DNA from 2 places in the Ruminococcus sporogenes genome. Region 1 is predicted to be linked to the other one. Evidence: riboswitches for the same ligand, from Rfam matches in the RefSeq annotation. Region 1 holds a riboswitch; the other holds the start of a gene.
What was found. A riboswitch is a leader RNA that binds a small molecule or an ion and turns the genes downstream of it on or off. The one in region 1 is predicted to bind cyclic di-GMP.
Positions count from the first base shown of each region.

Region 2: another riboswitch for cyclic di-GMP. It lies ahead of ACYQ0N_RS14020 (dockerin type I repeat-containing protein); the one in region 1 lies ahead of ACYQ0N_RS02135 (DUF5620 domain-containing protein).

Region 1 covers NZ_BAAHOA010000001.1:417,833-423,388, reverse strand. Annotated here, with positions in the region: gene ACYQ0N_RS02135 (DUF5620 domain-containing protein) at 1-1,791, opposite strand, end outside; cyclic di-GMP riboswitch class I at 1,922-2,009, opposite strand; gene ACYQ0N_RS02130 (STAS domain-containing protein) at 2,362-2,685, shown strand; gene spoIIAB (anti-sigma F factor) at 2,692-3,129, shown strand; gene ACYQ0N_RS02120 (sigma-70 family RNA polymerase sigma factor) at 3,122-3,772, shown strand; gene ACYQ0N_RS02115 (tetratricopeptide repeat protein) at 3,805-4,842, opposite strand; gene ACYQ0N_RS02110 (ATP-dependent Clp protease ATP-binding subunit) at 4,951-5,556, opposite strand, start outside.
Region 2 covers NZ_BAAHOA010000004.1:241,785-247,340, reverse strand. Annotated here, with positions in the region: gene ACYQ0N_RS14035 (dockerin type I domain-containing protein) at 58-741, shown strand; gene ACYQ0N_RS14030 (bacterial Ig-like domain-containing protein) at 742-2,661, shown strand; gene ACYQ0N_RS14025 (hypothetical protein) at 2,675-3,163, shown strand; cyclic di-GMP riboswitch class I at 3,345-3,438, shown strand; gene ACYQ0N_RS14020 (dockerin type I repeat-containing protein) at 3,549-4,304, shown strand; gene ACYQ0N_RS14015 (NADH peroxidase) at 4,543-5,091, shown strand; gene ppdK (pyruvate, phosphate dikinase) at 5,459-5,556, opposite strand, start outside.

The DNA.
Region 1 (5,556 bases):
TCCTGATGTTTTAATACCTACCATATATTTTCTCAGCGCTTCGGCGTCTTCAAGCGTTACTTTTCCGTCCTTATTATAGTCGCCGCTGTCAATTCTATAATTAACTCTAACGGATTCAAGAACTAAATTTTCGTTATCGCCCCACCAATAGCTGATATTAAAACAGCCGTCCTCAGTTATCATTTTCTGAATTTCTTCAGATATTTCAACGCCTATAATTAATTGGCTGCAATCGCAGTTATCTTGAAAATCAATTTGTTCCCATCCATTGTCATTCCTCGATATACCAACACTAATTGTATAGTTATTTATTTTACGTCCGTCCGACGTAAAATTCAATTGAATACTTTCAACTATCTGATTAACAGAAAGCAGATCGCCGGCGTTTATAGTAATCGTACTGTTATTTTCTATTTCTGTATTAAAAGAAACAATTTTAGAATATTGAGAGTTCTTAAGAGTTGTGACCGTAGTAGTTTGTTCAGCGGTCGTAACCGTCGTCACAGGTTCAGAAGTCATTAAAGATGTAGTAACTGTAATCAAATTCTCTGCAACTGTTGTCGTTTCAATACAAGACGTCGTTGTCTCTGCGGTTGATACTATATTTTCATCCGAAGCCGCTTCAGACATTGTCGTTACCGGAGGAGCTGTTGTAACCGCTGACTCTGTTTTATATGTGACTGTTAATGAATCAATATAAAGAGGAGCGGTATTGCCCCACCAATATCCAACCTGTATGCTGCCGCCGTTAATTTTACCGCATATATCAGGATCCGCAAAATTTATAGTATAATTCTGCGACTGAATATTTTCATTATAATCTATCTGATACCACGATCCGTCTACCACAGTACCGATACCCGCAATGAAATTATTTATATTGCCGTTTTTAGACGATAAATTGATTTCAAGCTTTTCAATCGTTCCCTCTTCTGCAATTTCATCCATCTGGATATAATACATTTTTTTATCACTGTCATTAAAATCAAGCTCCGCATTCAGCTCATATTTTTTAATTAATGTACTGCCTGTACTATTTACATCAGTAACAGTTGCAGTTTCTGAAGAAACCGGCAAACTTTCAGTTACTGAAACATCCGTAGCTGTCGACGTAATTATCGGCGCAGAAGCCGTAGCTTCAGTTTCAGCAGAGGTTATAACTGTTGTCGTCTGAGTTGTCACTGTTGTTACAGGCGCTGTGGTTACTATATTTGAGGACTTTGACCATACTGCGGAAATTACAATTTTTGCTCCGGAAAGTATCGCAGGTATTTCAAATTCATCTCCGGCGTTATAAGTTACTCCGTCATATTGCCAGCCTTTAAACTGATAACCGCTGTAAGTAAAAGGATTTTCAGGAAGAATCATAGTCGTTCCGTATTCGGCGTCAATATAAATATTAGCGCTTCCCTCATCGGTTTTTCCGCCTTTACCTGTAAAAGTAATTTTATATGTTTCCGGAACCCAGTTTGCCACAAAGGTAATGTCGTGATCAGGCATAGTATATTGCGAGCCGGTTCCTACCGTCTCCCCTGTTGACGGTACATACCATGATTTAAGATGATAACCGTTTCTTGAAAACCTTGACGACGCAGCCGCGTCAAAGGTTGTATTTATTATTTTCTGAAAGCTTACCTCAGACGCTCCTACAAGATTGTCTACATCTCCCGCTAAATATGTCAGCGTTCGGTAAGTATAAGTTTCTGCTGAAGCATTAGAAAAAATCATTAATATCATTACTAAAGCAGATAAAACTGCAACTATCCTTTTAGAATTTACCACTGTTTTCATAAATAAAATAACACTCCTTCATATTACGGCCGGATACACTCGTTATTTTAATAAAATAAAAAGCTGCGTCTTTTCATGCAAAAAGACGCAGCTATAAACTCAATTAAAATAACAAATGTAAACTACAAGTGTTAGCAACCGGCTGTCATACCGTTTTTAGACGGCTTAGACCCTTAGCTTTGCGTCCTTACTTTTCAATAAGTTTGCCAAATATTAAATTTTAAATCGGAAAGATCTTCCTTATGTTTATATGATAACACTAAAACGTTTAATAGTCAACTGTTTTTTTCATTTTCTACCTTTCATACAAATAATTATCAACAAAACTGTTAAGGATAGAGCAATTTATAATTGTTTATACTATTTAATTATGTATATCCCATTAACATAATTATTAAACGTTTTCAGAACATAAAAATTAATTTCTTCAGGCAACTGAATCTGACAAAAAAGCTCACATAAAATATATTAAACTGTTATTAGAAAAATAAATACACTGTATATAAAAATAATATTTTACCAACAGGAAAAATATAACCGAATCTAAAAATTTCTTTAGGGAGGATAAAAATGTCTGTAAAAATAATCGAAGAAGAAAGCAGGACGGTTGCCGTATTGTCCGGTGAAATAGATCATCACAACGCCAAAAATCTCAGAATGGAAATAGACTTTGCTCTCAGAGAAAATCAGCCTCAGGAACTTATACTCGACTTCTCCGACGTAGGATTTATGGACAGCTCAGGAATCGGACTGGTTATGGGAAGATATAAGCTTATGCAGGAGCTTAACGGTAAAGTTACCGTCAGAAATCCGCCCAATCATATAAGAAAGGTAATGCGCCTTTCAGGAATCGACCGCTTAGCGTCAATCAGCAGCGGACAGGAGGGAATATAAATAAAAATGAATACTGAAAATGAAATGAAAATAAGTTTTGTCAGCAAATCCCAGAATGAAGGTTTTGCAAGAACGGCGGTCTGCGCCTTTGCAGCGCTTATGGATCCGGGGATTGAGGATATAGCGGACATACGGACCGCCGTTTCAGAAGCGGTAACCAACTGTATAGTACATGCTTACAGGGACACTGAAGGAATTATTGAAATTACCGGAAAAATACTCTCCGATAATGAACTTTACATAAGAATCAAAGATAAAGGCTGCGGCATTCCGGACATAAAAAAGGCTATGGAACCTCTTTACACAACCGCTCCGTTTGAAGAAAGAGCCGGATTAGGCTTTGCTGTTATGGAAAGCTTTATGGATAAGCTGACCGTTCGCAGTACAGTTGGCAAAGGCACTGTAATAACTATGAGAAAAAAGCTTGGAGTTAAAAATGAATAAACCCATTGCCGAAGAAAACCTCGGTCTTGTTCACCTGTGCGCAAACCGTTTCAGAGGCCGTGGTATTGAATACGACGATCTTTATTCCGCAGGCTGTATAGGTCTTTTAAAGGCGGTTGAAGCCTTCGACAGCGAAAGAGGCGTAAAATTTTCAACCTATGCAGTACCTGTAATACTCGGCGAAATAAAAAGACTATTCAGAGACGGCGGCACAGTTAAAGTAAGCCGGAGTTTAAAGGAGCTTTCGCTTAAAACAGTAAGAGCCAGAGAAGAAATGTCCAAAAAATTGGGAAGAGAGCCTACGCTAAGCGAGCTAAGCAGTCAGCTTGACGCAGACGAATGCACAATTGCAGAAGCATTATCTGTAAGTCTTCCGCCGGTTTCTCTCACTGATAACTCAGATGAAAGCGGAAGTCAGATAGATATAGCCGTACCTGCGCCTGACACAGAAATCGGCGATATGCTTGCTCTTCGTCAGATTTTAGAGCTTATGGAGGAAAAAGACAGAGAGCTTATTTATATGAGATATTATAAGGGCTGCACACAATCCGCTACCGCCAAAAAACTCTCCATGACTCAGGTACAGGTTTCAAGACGTGAAAAAAAGCTTCTACAGTTTATGAGAGAACAGCTTTTAAAATAAGGGACATGTTTTTTGAGCATGTCCCTTTTAATTTAATTATTTCTGGCTCTTTGAGCAGCCAACTGCGCGTTTAATTTTTCTATAATTTCCTTGACCTCGTTACTGTTTGTAAGGTTATATACGATCTGCATATAAAACAGCGTTTCCTGCGGAGGCGCATTATGCTCCATACAATAGCTTCCCAAAGAGTATGCGATGTTAACTACCTCAGGATTCGGACCGTTCCTTATCTTATATTTTTCGAACGCCGAAAGAACTTCTTCTCTTGTAGGAGGAACAACCTGTTTCCCGGTTATCGCTCTTATATGCTGCAGCTCTCCGTTTACAGCTTCATTCTGAGCATATATTAAGCTTTCATAATAAAAACATACTGCGCTGTCATAATCCTTGATTTCAATACAATAATATCCTAAATTCGTATAACAGCGAGCAATATGATAAGGCGTAGTAGAAATTTCAAGCGTATCCCTAACACAGGCAAAAAGCTGCTGCGGCTCATGCATGAGCTTAAAAGCCTCCGCAAGCTCAAATCTCGGTTCAACATTAACAGGATTATACCTTATAGCCTTTTCAAGCTTATCAACCGCCTCCTGAGGCTTATGCTGCTCAACAAGCAGATAACCATATGATGAAAAATACTGACAGAAGTCAAAAGGAGTTCTCTCATACTTTTTATTCGGTTTGTATATATGAGTATAAATATATTCGTCAAGCCTGTTTCTGAACGAAAACTTTTTGCTTGCCTCAGTTTCACTGAAATATTTATCCGCCTTTTTTTCAATCTCCGAAAAAAGCTTTTCAGCGTCTTCAAGCTTATTATCCTTCACAAGACCGTTAATTTCATTATAAACCTGATCAATGCGCTTTTCCCCTATAAACATTGCGTTTTTGAGATGTGCTTTACTTTCGTCAGGCAGCAGCTCAAAGGACATATCGCTCAATATTTTCAAAATTTCCGCCGAATCAGGACTATCCTTATATTTAGCAGCCTGCTCCTGAAGATACTGTATATCCTTCAGAGGATCGCCGGTAAGGCCTTTTTTTACTTCCTCTATAATGTTACTTACCATATTTTTTCTCCCGTCCAAGTTAATCAGTTATCTTATTATACATCATTTTCAATAAAAAATCAAGACAATAAGCATGAAATTATGTGATTTTTTCCGTTTAAAAGGAAATCACATATAATCAACCTTGATTTCTCCGTTTTCAGACGTGATTCCTATTCCCGCAACCTTACCGTTTCTGTCAATAATTATGTCGGCGATTTTCTCCTCTATTTCCTTTCTTATTACCCTGCGAATATCTCTCGCACCGTAAACCTTTCCAAACGATTTTTCAGCAACAGCCTTAAGAGCGTCGTTATCGTATTTAAGAATAATACCCTTTTCAGAAAGAGGTTCTTTCATTTCGTCCAGCATCAGCGCCGCAATTCTTTCAAAATCCTCCTTGACAAGCGGCTTGAATACTATAACCTCGTCAATACGGCTCAGAAATTCCGGTCGTAAAAATTCTCTCAGCGATTTCATCGCCTTCTCCTTTGATATATCCTCCGCAGATTTATTAAATCCGACTCCGGTTGATTTATCGGTTGAACCTGCATTTGACGTCATAGCTATAATTGTATTCTCAAAATTAACTGTTCTTCCCTGCGCGTCGTTTATCTTTCCTTCATCAAGTATCTGAAGCAGGATATTCATTATATCAGGATGAGCCTTTTCTATTTCGTCAAATAACACGACGGAATAAGGATGTCTGCGAACCTTTTCAGTAAGCTGTCCTGC
Region 2 (5,556 bases), on a different contig from region 1:
GGTTATAAAAAAACCGCTTATTACTTTTTCCGTACAGTCGGAGGAACGGAGGGCGTCTTGAAAAAATTAAGAACGGCAATAGCTTTATTTTTATTATTCGTAACGACGTGTACTTTTTGTATAAACGCGTATGCGGAAAACGTGCCGCTGTTGTATATAAACGCCGGCTACGGCGAAGAGAACGGCGTTGCCGAGGTAGAACTGAAAATAAAAAATAACAAAGGTATATCTGCCTATTCGGTAATTGTGAATTACGATCCGGATATGCTTACCTTTATTGAAGCTTCGCAGTCGGACGCGCTTTCCGGCGGAGTGTTTTACTGCAACGGAAGCTATGCTCAGGACGCGGTCAGGCTTGTCTGGTCAGACAGCAGAAATAAAAGCGGAGACGGAACGGCGGCGGTACTTCGCTTTAAAGCGGCGGACGGAACAGCCGATTTGAATACGCTTGTTTCTATCGGTCATACGTTGGTGGGAGACGATTTGCAGCCGGCAGCGTTTGAAGCGTCTGACGGTGAACTGAAAATTTCCGGAGAAATATTTTACGGCGACGTAAATAGGGACGGAATTGTTAATGTGGCGGATATAGTCGCCCTGAATATGTATCTGCTGGATTCTGATAAAAACGTCTTAACTAATACGTCGCAGGCAAATGCGGACGTAAACGGCGATAAGCTTATTAATTCAAACGACAGTCTAACTATAATGAACTATATCTCTATGACGATAGGGGGTTTTTAAATGAACGCCAAGGGAATTTGTCTGAAAATAGTTTCGGTTATACTTTCGGCCGTAATGCTTTTTCCGTATTGCACGGTTGAAGCCGGCAATTCTATGAAGGCCGGGCAGGATTGCATAGAGCTTATCAAGAAGTGCGAGGGATTCAGTAAATATAAATACTGGGATTACAGCCAGTGGACTATCGGCTATGGAACGGGAGTGGGAGCGGACGAATATCCGGACGGAATAACGGAGGAGGAAGCGGAAAAGCTCCTTAAAAACGCGTTGGGTACATACGAGGGCTATGTTAATAAATTTGCGGATAAATATAATATAAGCCTTAAACAGAATCAGTTTGACGCGCTGGTTTCACTTTCTTATAATATGGGTAATATATGGTCTGTATATGATGAATTTGATCTGAAGAGCTATCTTATAGACGGGGCTGAAAAGCATAGCTTTCTTGAGATTGCAAAGGCGTTCGGAGAATGGCGCGTAGCCGGAGGAAGCGTTTTGCAGGGGCTTGTAAACCGCAGAGAGGACGAAACAAAGCTTTTCCTTTCCGACAGAACGGAAAATAAATCCGAGGTATGGAGAGTGAATACGGAAAGCGGTATAAATCTGCGCGAGTCTGCGGATTCGTCGTCGTCAAAAACAGGTTTTCTGCCCATGAACACCATTTACGAGGTGACGGAGAAAAAAACGAACGATGGAAGTCTCTGGGGAAAAATCTTTGCCGACGGCAGGGAGAGCTGGTGCATACTTGATTATTCAAGATATATAGTCGGGGGGCCGCTTGAATACGGCGAAAGCGGGAACGGCAGCGGTAAAACCGAAAAATGGAGGGTGACATCGGATAACGGTCTAAATCTCAGGGAGGGGCCGGGCCTTAGCTATAAGTCGCTGGAGGTTCTGGATAACAGGACCGAATTCAGCGTATCGCAGACGGTTGAGGCTGACGAGCATATCTGGGGCAAAACAAAGTATAATAATAAAGAAGGATGGGTGGCTCTGACATTTGCGGAACGTATCAGCGGAGAAGAATTTGAATCCGCTGTCCTGGAAAGCATAGCGATAACCTCCGAGCCGGCGAAGAAAGAATATAAGGAGGGAGAAAAGCTTTCGCTGGAGGGTATTGAGGTAACGGCGAAGTACGGCGACGGAAGCGAGAAAATTGTAACGGATTTTACTGTGTCGGGATTTGAGCCGATTGCCGGAGAACATACCGTAATCGTTTCATATATGGAAAAAACCGCGTCATTTAAAGTCAGGGTAGCGGAGAAAAGTCTAATAGGCATCGAAGTTGTCAGCGCGCCTGAAAAAACCATGTATAAGCAGGGCGAAAGACTTGACGTTACCGGTTTAAGGATAAATGCAGTTTACGACAATAACGTTATGGAGGAAATATCGGATTATAATATAAACGGTTTCGACAGCAGCGCCGGAACAAAAACTATAGAGGTGGAGTATAATGGATTTAAAGACTATTTTATGGTGACGGTGAGCGAAAAGCAGATGACGGAACTTAAAATAACAAGACTGCCGGATAAAACAGAGTATGTTATCGGTCAGCAGCTTGATTTGAGCGGAATGATAGTTTACGCTTATTTTGATAATAATAGTAAAAATCAGATAACCGCCTATTCCTTCGACGGGTATAATCCGCAGGTGGAGGGGGTTCAGACAATAACTATCGGCTATAACGGCTTTTATCAGAGCTTTGAAATAACAGTCAGCGAGCCGGATATGTACGAGCTGCCCGGAGATCTCAACGGAGACGGCGTGAGGGATATTTTTGATCTTGTCCTGCTGAACAGGTTTGTTTTTGAGGGCAGGGGAGAATTCCCTTCTGAGAGAGTTTATCTTGCGGATATAAACGGAGACGGATATTACGACATAAAGGATATTGAAGCGCTGAGCAGAATTGTTTCGGAGCAGTAAGGGAGAATTAAAAATGCTTAAGGGTTTACTGGAAAATAAAATATGCGCGTCCTGCAAAATATGCTGCGGATTTGACAATACAGATCTTTGGGAAATGCCGGTTATGAATGAAAAAACCAGGCGAAGGCTTGCCGAACTCAGACCGAACGTAGGATTCATTGAAAAGGACGGCGGCTTTGTGGTAGACGCCGGAAATCTTCCTGACGGCGAATTGTTTTATTGTCCCGCACTTGATCCTGAAAAGGGCTGTATGCTGGGCGTTGATAAGCCCTTTGACTGCTTTATATGGCCGTTCAGAATTATGTCCGTTGATGAAGGACTGCTTGCTATAACGATTTCGCCTGTGTGTCCTGAGATTTACAGCCGTCCTCTGTCACAGCTTATGGATTTTCTTTCCCGGGGACTGGAAAAAACTATTTATGAATATGCCGGAAAACACCCGGAAATAATAAAGCCATATGAACATGATTATCCTATTTTGTCAATAAAAAGGTTGTTTTAGTATATTTCTGCCAATGTACTATACAATCTGCACAAGGCTGCTAACAATTATTTTATCAAAATAGAGAAAACGCCGAAATTAGTTGACTTCCAAGGAAAATCATGGTATACTTAGAACATAGAAAAAGCGAAAGCATTGATGCTATTAAGCGATTCTAAATTGCAAGCAAGAAGAGTGAGAAAAAATATTTTGGCAAACTTATTGAAAAGTAAGGACGCAAAGCTAAGGGTCTAACCCGTTTCTCATTTGAAACGGTATGATTGCCAGTTGCACAATAATTTATGATTATTGTTTTTTGATAACTGATTAAAAACAGTTATCGTAATCAAAAGTCATACGTCCCAAACAGTAAGATTGCCCTTGATTTTTTGAAAGAAGGGTAATTATGAAAAAAACATTTAAAAGATTGTCCGCATTATTAGCAACGGCCGCTATGGCTGTTTCTTGCGGAACGATGAGTCTATCCGCGGAAGAAACCAGCGCAGTAATCAATTTATCCGATTCAGTTGCGGTTGCAGGTAAATATGTTACCGTTGACTTAACTCTTGAGTCGGGAAACAGATGCGCAGGCTATAACCTTGACATTGAATTCGACAGTGAACTTAAGCTTGAAAGAATAGAAGGCGTTGTTACTTCTTGCGTAGTTGATAATGTTGTTACCTTAGTAAATTTTACCGGTACGCATTTTCAAGACGGTAAGGTAATGTCTACTTTAACTTTCGAAGTTCCGGAAAACGCTGAAGAAGGAACAGTTTATGATGTAAGGGTTTCCAGAATCGGCAATCTGTGTAATGGCAATATCGGCGAATTTGACAATGTTGAAATCAACGACAGCGCTATTACGGTTTTAGAGGCTGCAAAGCCTGTAACCAGGCACATGGTTTATATTGAAGAAAAAGGCAATACCAATGCTGAAGTCGCTTTAAGAGGCGATGTAAACGGCGACGGCAATGTTGATCTTTATGATGCGATTATGGTTACAAAGAAAATGATGAGTATGGAAAATCTTAACAAAAAGCAAGAATTTTTTGCTAACGTTAATGAGGACCAATCTACTGATTTGTATGACGCTATCAGTATATGCAGATACAATATGTCAGCAGATAAGGAAAATGCTTGGGGTGAAATTATTTCCAAGTGAGTTATTTGTAATTTCAAAGAAGGACGCTGGCGCGTCTTTCTTTTTTTATTTCTAAGTGATAACCATTATCACCTGTTATTGCATATTGAACAGCTTGATTGTGAAAAGTTTGTGAATTTTTATAAAAATGGCTTGACAACTGAATTTTGATGTATTATAATAAATTCAGAACTTAAGAGACATTATTCTTTTCGGTTCGATTTTGATTTAAAACATAATATATTTGGAGGATTTTAGAATGAAGAAGTTTATTTGTTCAGTTTGCGGTTATGTATATGAGGGAGAAGCTGCTCCGGAGTCATGTCCACAGTGCAAGGCGCCGGCTTCGAAGTTTAATGAGGTTAAGGAAACAGCGGGTCTTGCATGGGCTGATCAGCATGTTGTAGGCGTTGCAAAGGGCGTTGATCCTGAAATAATAGAAGGTCTTAAGGAGAATTTCAACGGCGAATGTTCCGAGGTTGGCATGTATCTTGCTATGGCAAGAGTAGCGCACAGAGAAGGCTATCCTGAAATTGGTCTTTACTATGAAAAGGCAGCTTATGAGGAAGCAGAGCATGCGGCTAAATTTGCTGAGCTTCTCGGCGAAGTAGTAACAGATTCCACAAAGAAAAATCTTGAGCTTAGAGTTATGGCTGAAAACGGCGCGTGTGAGGGCAAGAAAAAGTTGGCTTCAAGAGCTAAGGAGCTTAATCTTGACGCAATCCATGATACGGTACATGAAATGGCTAAGGACGAGGCTCGTCACGGCTGTGCGTTTGCAGGTCTTTTAAAGAGATATTTTGGTTAAGCTAATACGAGAGTCTTTAACATAGATTTCCTTCTTCTTTATTTATACAAACCGGCGCCTGATTTTATTCAGGCGCCGGTTTTAATATGTCAATAATTGAATCACAATCAGATTAAACGATACGTTCAGGTCTTTTCGTGGTTTTACAGGGGCAAAGGGCTGTCAGCATATAGAATACCTGACTTTATAGCCGGTGAATTTTCAAGAATTCATAGACCTGTCAGAATAGCCGAATTCCTCGTCTTTTTATTTTGTTTCAATTTATAAATAAAAGTCCCGTATCAGACTTTTAAACGTCTGAACGGGGCTTTTTGTGTTTAACGAAAGCAAAGGCTTTTGTTAAACATGATTATTAAAAATACAAAGATTACTTGCTTGCAATAGCAGCCTGTGCAGCGGCAAGTCTTGCGATCGGAACGCGGAAAGGCGAGCAGGAAACGTATGTCAGACCAAGCTTGTGGCAGA